Regions from separate parts of the Cellulomonas sp. KRMCY2 genome, predicted to be linked through region 2. Evidence: riboswitches for the same ligand, from Rfam matches in the RefSeq annotation. Region 2 holds a riboswitch; each other region holds the start of a gene.

Region 1 (2,154 bases), 2.2 Mb from region 2:
GGGTTGCGCGGCCAGGGCTGGACGGTGCCGGAGACCCAGGCGAACTTCGTCTGGCTGGCGACGGGTGCCCGCACCCTCGAGATCGCGGCCGACGCCGCAGACGACGGCCTGCTGGTGCGGCCGTTCGCCGGTGAGGGTGTGCGGATCAGCGTGGGCGAGCCCACCGCCAACGACCGGGTCCTCGAGGTCGCCGCCGGCTGGCTCTGACCGGGCCGGTGGGACGAGCGGGCCGGCCGGCTCCGACCGGGCCGGCGGACGGGCCGGACCCTGGCGCCGGTGCGCCGGACCGGGCCATGATCGGCCCTATGGATCCTGACCTGTACGACTGGTCTGAGAGCTTCGACCTCACCGGGGCCGCGGCCTGGGTCTTCTTCGGGGTGATGGCCGTCGTGTGGGTGATCGGGATCGCCGCCTACGTGGCGATCCTCCGCAAGGCGGGCTACTCCGGCTGGTGGATCCTGATCATGCTGGTGCCGGTGGTCAACATCGTGATGTTCCTGGTCTTCGCCTTCGCGGAGTGGCCCGTCCAGCGGGCGCTGCGGGCGGCGCAGGGCGCCGGCCAGGGCTATCCCGGCGGCTATCCGGCGATCCCCGGTCCTCCCCGGCCAGGTGGCCCGCCACCCCCGGGCTGGCGCTGAGACCCCACCGGCCGGACACCCGGACGGTCCAGACGTCCGGACACCCGGACACCCGGACGAGCCGTCAGCGGACCTGCGTGGGGACCCTTCCAAGGAACTCGCACACCTCGGCCTCGACGCCCCGGCGAAGGCCGTCGAGCGTCAGCGCCGACGCGGTCCTGCCGGTGGTCGCCCACCGGGTCACTGTCGCGCGGTCGACCCGGAACGGGTTCGCCACCTGTCCCGGCGTCACGCGAGAGGGTGCGGCTGAGGCGGTGTCCCGCATGGCGGTCTCCCCATCGTTCGGTAGCTGGGCTGCCCGTCTGGGCCCCTGGCTTTGCGTCCCCGCATTCCGGCGGGTTTGCCCTTGTCGCTGATGTGAGGAACGACCCGACTCGTCACGGTCCGGGTGTGCCTCATTCCCGTCATCGACGACATACCGGACATCCTTGAGGAGCTCCGTGTGTGATCTAGGTCACACACGACCGCGCCGTGCGGTCCGTGGCCACGATCGCCGAGCAGGATCCGCCGGTCGTCGTCGACGAGGCTCCCCCGCGCTCGGGCGGGCGCCTTTGGAGGATCGCCACAACGCTGTCCTGCGCGGCTTTGTGGTGCCTGACCACCGACAACCTACGGTTCCGTAGCCTACGCTGACGTAAGTTAGCCGGCCGTCCACCCGGAAGGACCCTGCGTGAACGAGCCCGACCTCGTCCAGCTGCTGACCCACACCGGGGAGCGCGTCGACCACCCGGACTACTCGCCCCGGGTCGCCCACCTCGATCCCGAGGCCCTGCGCGGCCTGTACCGGGACATGGTGCTCGTCCGACGCTTCGACACCGAGGCCACCGCCCTGCAGCGGCAGGGTGAGCTCGGCCTCTTCCCGCCCGCCCTCGGGCAGGAGGCCGCCCAGGTCGGCTCCGGCCGGGCCCTGGCCGCGCAGGACTACGTCTTCCCCTCCTACCGCGAGCACGGCGTCGCGCACACCCGCGGTGTGGACCTCGTCGACGTGCTGCGTCAGTTCCGGGGCGTCGACCACGGTGGCTGGGATCCGCGCGAGCACAACTTCCACCTGTACACGCTGGTCATCGGCTCGCACACGCTGCACGCCACGGGCTACGCGATGGGTCTGCAGCGCGACGGTCTGGTCGGCTCCGGGGACCCGACCCGGGACGCCGCCGTCGTCGCCTACTTCGGCGACGGCGCGACCTCCCAGGGGGACACCAACGAGGCGTTCGTCTTCGCCGCCGTGAACAACGCCCCAGTCGTCCTGTTCTGCCAGAACAACCAGTGGGCGATCTCCGAGCCCACCGAACGCCAGTCGCGCGTGCCGCTGGTCGAACGGGGCAAGGGCTTCGGGGTGCCCAGCGTGCGGGTCGACGGCAACGACGTCCTCGCCTGCTACGCCGTCACGGCCGAGGCCCTCGAACGGGCCCGCTCCGGTGGCGGTCCCACGTTCATCGAGGCGTACACCTACCGGATGGGCGCCCACACCACCTCGGACGACCCGACGCGCTACCGGTCGGCCGCCGAGGAGGAG
Region 2 (2,154 bases):
TGGCGTGCCGATGAGCGACACGAAGACGATCACTGTCAGCTGAGCACGCAGCACGGTCGGCCGGGCGCACGCGAAGCGGCTGTGGCAGGTCCCGGGTCGGCTGGTGCTCAGGACCGCCTGGCGAGACCCTCGGCGAGCGTGCCGATCAGTGCCGCGGCATCGGCCGGCGCGAGCCGGACACTCGCGACGCACCGGCCGAACCGCCAGGTGCTCACCACGAACACCTCGTCGCGCTCGTGCCAGGTCACCTGCAGCGCCCGGTGCTGGCCACGGACGTCGGACAGGGCCGCTGCGCCGGCCAGCGGCAACGCGATGACCTCTCCCATACCTCGACGATCCTCCCTGGCCACGGCGCTGTCCAGAGATCGATCGGGTGACGGGCCCCGCCGGTCCCGGCCGCGTCCGGCCGGCTGGTCACGGGACCGCGGTGGCCCGACCGGCGAGCTGGATCAGCACGGCCAGTCCGTCCGGCGTTCAACCAGAGCCGACCCTGACCGCGCGCGGCACCGTCGGGTCCCGCGCGAGTCGGGGCAGCAGCCGCACCACAGCAGGCAGGATCCGCAGCACCTCGCCGAGCGTCGCCCGGCCGGGGCGCAGGACGACCAGGGCGACGACGAGCAGGAGCCACAGGACCACGAGGCTGGTCGCCGCGCCGATCAGGACGTCGACCAGGAGGCTCCGACCGTCCATCGCCGACCTCGTCCCCGCGGCCCGGGTGGGCCGGCACTGCCTCAGTGTGCCCGAACGTCCTACCGGTCCGCCCCGGACCGGCGGCCGGCGCTGTCCCGATGAACGAGATCAAGAGCACGGCACGCCGCCCGAGCGCGACTTCGAGGCGCCCGCAACCGCGCCCCGCCCACCGGGCGCAAGGGACTGAGGACCTATGGCATTGTGGCCAGGAACGGGCAAACTGCTCAATGTCAACGAAAAGGGCAAACCCATCGAAAGGTGGGGACGCAAAGCCAGCGGGACCCTCGGGTCGGCCGGGCTCACCGAATGGCAAGGAGCTGAGATGACACCCAAGGTGTCGACCACGTCCACCCGCCGCATGACCGCCACCAGCGGTCTGCTCACCCCCAGCGAGGTCGCCGCGATGTTCCGCGTCGACCCCAAGACCGTGACCCGTTGGGCCAAGGCCGGCAAGCTCTCCGCGATCCGCACGCTCGGCGGTCACCGCCGGTACGACGAGCGTGAGGTCAGGGGCCTGCTGGTCGGCGTCCCGCAGCCGCGCGGCTCGCAGAACTGACCCCGCCGCCCACACCGGTGTGACACGGTGGTGGGATGGACGCCAAGCTCAGAGTTGCCGTCGTCGGTGCTGGCCAGTGGGGTGACCAGCACGCACGGGTCTTCGCGCACCGCACGGACACGACGCTGTGCGCCATCGTCGGTCGGACACCGGAACGCGCCGGAGCGCGGGCCGAGGCCTACGGCACGACGGCGTACACCGACCTCGACGAGATGCTGGATCGCGAGCAGCCCGACCTGGTGACCGTGTGCCTGCCCAACGAGGCGCACTTCGAACCGACGATGCATCTGATCCGCCGCGGCGCTGCCCTGCTGGTCGAGAAGCCGCTCGTTTTCGAGCTGCACGAGGCCGACGCACTGCTCGAGGAGGCAGCGGCTCGCGACCTCTTCTTCGCGATCAACCTCAACCATCGCTACGCCGAGCCGGTGCAGCGAGCCAAGCGCGCGATCGAGGCCGGTGAGCTCGGCGAGCTGGTCTTCGCCGACTGGCGGTTCGGCGGCGAGCCCAACTGGGGCACGTCACCGCACGCCAACCTGATCGAGACCCAGGTCCACGGGATCGACATGCTCGAGCACCTGTGCGGACCGATCGTCTCGGTCATGTGCCAGATGTACGACGGCACCCGCCCGGGAACGTTCACCACGCTCGCCGTCGCCCTCGAGCTCGCCAACGGGGCCGTCGGCACGCTCCTGGGCACGTACGACTCCTCCTACGCCTACCCGGACACGCACCGCCTGGAGATCAACGGGACCCAGGGCCGGGCCCTGATCCAGGACACCGTGCGGCGGCTGACCCTGTCCCGCGCCGGCGACGAGACGTCACAGGTCTGGGAGGCCGGCTACTTCAACGACGAGGCACGCAGCTTCCACTCGACGTTCGACCGCCATGTCGACGCCGTGCTCGGCGCA
Region 3 (2,154 bases), 2.5 Mb from region 2:
GGGTCGCTGCCATCGTCGCCTTCGCCTGCGTGGTACCCAACACGATGGCGTGGGCGAGTACGGACGGCGACGAGCCGGGAGGCCTCACCTCGAGGGCTGACGGGTCGAGCGTTGTCGTCACCGACTCGCAGACCTCGGGCTCGGAGGAACCCGGGACAACCACCCAAGCCAGTGTGGCGATCACCTACGAGTACCGCCGTGTCCCGCTGCCCCGGTGTGGTGAGCTGGACCCGCTGGCTGTCGACCGCCAGTGCATCGATGACCTTGGTGTGGCACAGGTGTGCGCGGACGGCAGCGTGCCGCTGGCGCCCCTGCAGCGCCGGGAGGTCGACCCGGTCACCGGTGCCGGGCTCAGCCCGTGGAGCCGGGTCGATCCTGGTGGCTGCCAGGACGGGACCGATCTGGTCGTCCTGTCGGTCGAGGAGTTCCGGCGTCTGCCGCTGACCGCCTCGACCCCGCAGTACCAGCCGGACGACGGTCGCGGCCTGGTCAACAAGGACCTGATCGTGTACGCCGACCCGGCCCCGCAGACCCTGGCCACCACGGTCCTCGGCGTCCCGGTCGCGGTCCGCGCGACGCCGGTGGCGTTCGCGTGGGACTTCGGTGACGGGTCGGAACCGCTGGTCACGACCGACCCCGGTGCGCCCTACCCGAACCACACCGTGAGCTACCCGTACCGGCAGGCCGGGGAGTTCGCCGTGCAGCTGGTCACCACGTGGCAGGGTCAGTACCAGGTCAACGGTGCCGGGCCCTGGTACCCGGTGGCCGGCACGGCCGCGACGACATCAGTGCCGTTCACCGCCCAGGTCTTCGAGGCGCACGCCCACCTGGTCGCCGACGATCTCGGCTCCTGACCCCGGATCTGCCGGCAGAAGGTGCATCAGCGCGCCGGCAGAACATGCACCAGCGCGGCTCCGGTGCCTCAGCCAAGGGCTCAGCGCGGCTGCGCGGGAACCGCACCCAGGAGGCCGCGGACCTCGGACTCGATGTACCGGCGGTGCCCGCCCAAGGTCCGCACCGAGGTGATCTTGCCGCTGTTCGCCCACCGGGTCACGGTCTTGGGGTCCACCCGGAACAGGGTCGCCACCTCGCCCGGAGTCAACAGGGACCTCGTCGTCCAGGGTGCGGTCTGCATGGTCAATCCCATCGTTCGGTAGCTGGGCGGCCCGTCTGGGCCCCTGGCTTTGCGTCCCCGCATTCCGGCGGGTTTGCCCTTGTCGCTGACGTGAGGTGCGTCCCGATCATCTCGGCGCTACCTCAAATGACCTATCGGCGACAAACCGGACATCCTTGAGGAGCAACGAGTGTGACCTGCGTCACAGTCTGTGCGGACCGTGGGGTGCCGGCCGTCTGGTGCGAGCGGACCAGTCCGCTTGGCCCTAGGGACCGAGGGCCCCGAGCGGGACCACGCTGACACCGTCCGGTCGGGTGTAGCCAAGACCCGAGGGCGTGATCACAGCCAGGAAGGCCGGGGTACCGGACCTGCTCGTGTCGATGCGATCTCGGAACCGCAGAAGGTTCCGGGCCGCATCCTCGATCTGTCCCGCCCCGAGCTTGACCTCGGCGGCCCCCCAGCGACCGTCGTCGGTCGAGACGATGGCGTCGACCTCGAGGCCGGTGCTGTCGCGGTAGTGCAGGACCTCGCCCCCGTGGGCCTGTGCGTAGACACGCAGGTCCCGCACGACGAGCGACTCGAAGAGCAGGCCGAGGCTGTTGAGGTCGGCGAGCAGCCGTTCTGAGGTCGCGCCGAGCGCCGCGGCTGCCAGCGACGGGTCGACGAAGTGACGCTTCGGGGTCTTGCGCAGGGTCGCCGACGAGCGCAGGTGCGTCGACCAGGCCGGCTGGTCCTCGACGACCATGAGGCGCTGGAGCACGTCGAGGTACTCGTCGACCGTGTTGCGAGCGAGCGGCTCGCCGTCCTGGCCGCTGTCCCGGGTCAGTGTGGCCAGGGACGCCTCGGTCGCGGTGTTCCGGGCCAGGGAGGCGATCACGCGCCCCACCCGTCGCGGATCCCGCCGCCCTCTGACGACGCGATCGATGTCGACCTCGCGGATCGTGGTGAGGTAGTCCCGGAGAACGCGGGTGGCCTCTGCGGGCGCGGCACCCTGCAGGCCCGGCCAGCCGCCGATGAGCAGCCGCTCGATGATGTCTGCG
Region 4 (2,154 bases), 670 kb from region 2:
TCACGACGATCGTGCCGTCGCTCGTCTCCACGACCTGCGCGTCGGTCACGCCCGCGACGCCCAGCCGCTGTCGGACCACCGCCGCCGCCTGGGCGAGTGTCTCGCCCGTGACCTGCGTCCCGTCCCCGGCGACCGGCCGCAACGTCACTCCGGGGCCGCGCTGCTCGGCCCCCTGCGTCGTCCCGGGTCCGGTCGACGGGTCGGACCGGTCCTGCTTGGCCGTCTGGACGTTCGCCGTGGCGATCGAGAACCCGATCGCGGCCACCACCGCGACCCCGAGCACGAGCACCGGGACGACGATCGCGGGACGCAGTCCCCGGCTGCGGGGCGTGGCTCCCGGCGGCAGCGGCGAAGGCGGAGCCACGCGCGGCTCCGACGGTTCGGGCAGACGGGACCCGCACGACGCGCAGGAGCGGGCGTCCGGCTCGGCATGCGCGCCACACGATGGGCAACGAGGCATCAGATGTGCGTCCCTTCCGTGCGCCGGCGTACCTGTGCGAGTCCGTGCGCCGACGCACCTGCGCGAGCGCGCAGCGGCTCCGTCGTCGGACGCATCCCGAACGTAGCGGTTGCGCGGACATGACGAGGGCCCCACCCGTCGAGTCGGGTGGGGCCCTCGTCAAGCCTGTCAGTCCTCGCTGGCCCGGGGCTGCGGGACGCCGGTCAGCAGGCCGCGGACCTCGGCCTCGCTGTAGCGGCGGTGGCCACCGAGCGTCCGGATGGCCGAGAGCTTGCCGGCCTTGGCCCACCGCGTCACGGTCTTCGGGTCGACGCGGAACATGCTCGCGACCTCGGAAGGAGTGAGAAGAGCGCCGGGGGCGGCGGTGCGGTTTGCGGACTGCGCGGTCTGTGAGGACATGATGTGCGCTCCTGTCGTTCGGTGTGCCCGGCCGACCCATGGGGTCCCGTTGGCTCTGCGTCCCCACCTCGCGGTGGGTTTGCCCTTGTCGCTGACACGGACAGGGTCACACAATCCGGACATCCACGCAAAGCCAGGACGGCGTTTCCCGGGTTTTTCACCCGTTCGCGCGTGATTCGGGGTCGATTGTGGTGCCCTCGACCCATCGGAGAGGTTCGAGCACACCACGTCCGCCGGGCTAGGTTGCGGGGATGAGTCGATCCGCCGAGCTGGACCAGGTACCGGACGGGTTCGACCGACGGGCGCCGCTCGACCCGCTCGCGCTGCTCGATCACCTCGACCGGCTCGACGCCGGTGCGCTGCGTCGGCGGGGCAGCCTGAAGTGGACGGCCTTCCCGACCGAGATCGCCGCGTGGGTGGCCGAGTCGGACTTCGGCACGGCGCCGGCCGTCACCGCTGCGCTGCACGCCGCGACCGAGGCCGGCGCGTTCGGCTACCTCCCCCCGGCCCTGCGCGCCGAGCTGGCCGACGCCTGCGCGCGATGGCACAGCGAGCGGTACGGGTGGGACGTGCCACCACGGTGGGTCAAGCCGGTCGCCGACGTGCTCGAGGCGTTGCGCATCACGATCGAGCACTTCTCCCGACCGGGTTCGCCCGTGATCGTGCCCACACCGGCCTACATGCCGTTCGTCACCGCTCCGCAGGAGTGGGGCCGCGAGGTCATCGAGGTGCCGCTGGTACCGGACGGCCGGCGGACGACTCTCGACCTGGACGCCCTGGCCGATGCGATCCGTGCCGGCGGGCACCTCGTCCTCCTCACGAACCCGCACAACCCGACCGGTCGGGTCTACCCGCGCAGCGAGCTCACCGCGCTGGCCGAGGTCGTCGACCGGCACGGTGCGCGGGTCTTCTCCGACGAGATCCACGCGCCGCTGGTCTACCCGGGCGCGCGGCACATCCCCTACGCCTCGATCTCACCAGCTGCCGCCGCCCACACCGTGACCGCGACCTCAGCGTCGAAGGCGTGGAACATCCCCGGGCTCAAGTGCGCGCAGATCCTGCTGAGCAACGACGCGGACGAGGCGAGATGGGCGTCGTTCGACATGCTCGCGACGCATGGCGCCTCGACGCTCGGCGTGGTCGCCAACACAGCGGCGTACCGCGACGGCCGGCCCTGGCTCGGCGCGCTCGTCGAGCACCTCGACGGCAACCGTGCCGCGCTGGCCGACGTCCTGGCCGAGCGGGCACCACAGATCGGTCACGTCCCGCCGGAGGGCACCTACCTGGCCTGGCTC

The links. A riboswitch is a leader RNA that binds a small molecule or an ion and turns the genes downstream of it on or off. The one in region 2 is predicted to bind cyclic di-GMP.
Region 1: it holds a riboswitch for cyclic di-GMP, as region 2 does, so the genes downstream of both, K415_RS0107440 (hypothetical protein) here and K415_RS0117395 (BldC family transcriptional regulator) in region 2, are expected to answer to the same signal.
Region 3: it holds a riboswitch for cyclic di-GMP, as region 2 does, so the genes downstream of both, K415_RS0105805 (BldC family transcriptional regulator) here and K415_RS0117395 (BldC family transcriptional regulator) in region 2, are expected to answer to the same signal.
Region 4: it holds a riboswitch for cyclic di-GMP, as region 2 does, so the genes downstream of both, K415_RS0114245 (BldC family transcriptional regulator) here and K415_RS0117395 (BldC family transcriptional regulator) in region 2, are expected to answer to the same signal.

The regions. Positions count from the first base shown of each region.
Region 1 is NZ_JAGF01000001.1:1,536,525-1,538,678, forward strand. Features, by position in the region: gene hisC (histidinol-phosphate transaminase) at 1-207, shown strand, start outside; gene K415_RS22630 (DUF805 domain-containing protein) at 306-638, shown strand; gene K415_RS0107440 (hypothetical protein) at 703-903, opposite strand; cyclic di-GMP riboswitch class I at 920-993, opposite strand; gene pdhA (pyruvate dehydrogenase (acetyl-transferring) E1 component subunit alpha) at 1,309-2,154, shown strand, end outside.
Region 2 is NZ_JAGF01000001.1:3,691,422-3,693,575, forward strand. Features, by position in the region: gene K415_RS23015 (Gmad2 immunoglobulin-like domain-containing protein) at 1-43, shown strand, start outside; gene K415_RS0117385 (hypothetical protein) at 108-326, opposite strand; gene K415_RS0117390 (hypothetical protein) at 475-690, opposite strand; cyclic di-GMP riboswitch class I at 922-997, shown strand; gene K415_RS0117395 (BldC family transcriptional regulator) at 1,049-1,246, shown strand; gene K415_RS0117400 (Gfo/Idh/MocA family protein) at 1,282-2,154, shown strand, end outside.
Region 3 is NZ_JAGF01000001.1:1,199,694-1,201,847, reverse strand. Features, by position in the region: gene K415_RS22550 (PKD domain-containing protein) at 1-854, shown strand, start outside; gene K415_RS0105805 (BldC family transcriptional regulator) at 935-1,135, opposite strand; cyclic di-GMP riboswitch class I at 1,150-1,223, opposite strand; gene K415_RS0105800 (ATP-binding protein) at 1,380-2,154, opposite strand, start outside.
Region 4 is NZ_JAGF01000001.1:3,018,270-3,020,423, reverse strand. Features, by position in the region: gene K415_RS0114250 (hypothetical protein) at 1-364, opposite strand, end outside; partial or broken gene K415_RS25170 (zinc ribbon domain-containing protein) at 392-460, opposite strand; gene K415_RS0114245 (BldC family transcriptional regulator) at 629-859, opposite strand; cyclic di-GMP riboswitch class I at 877-953, opposite strand; gene K415_RS0114240 (MalY/PatB family protein) at 1,111-2,154, shown strand, end outside.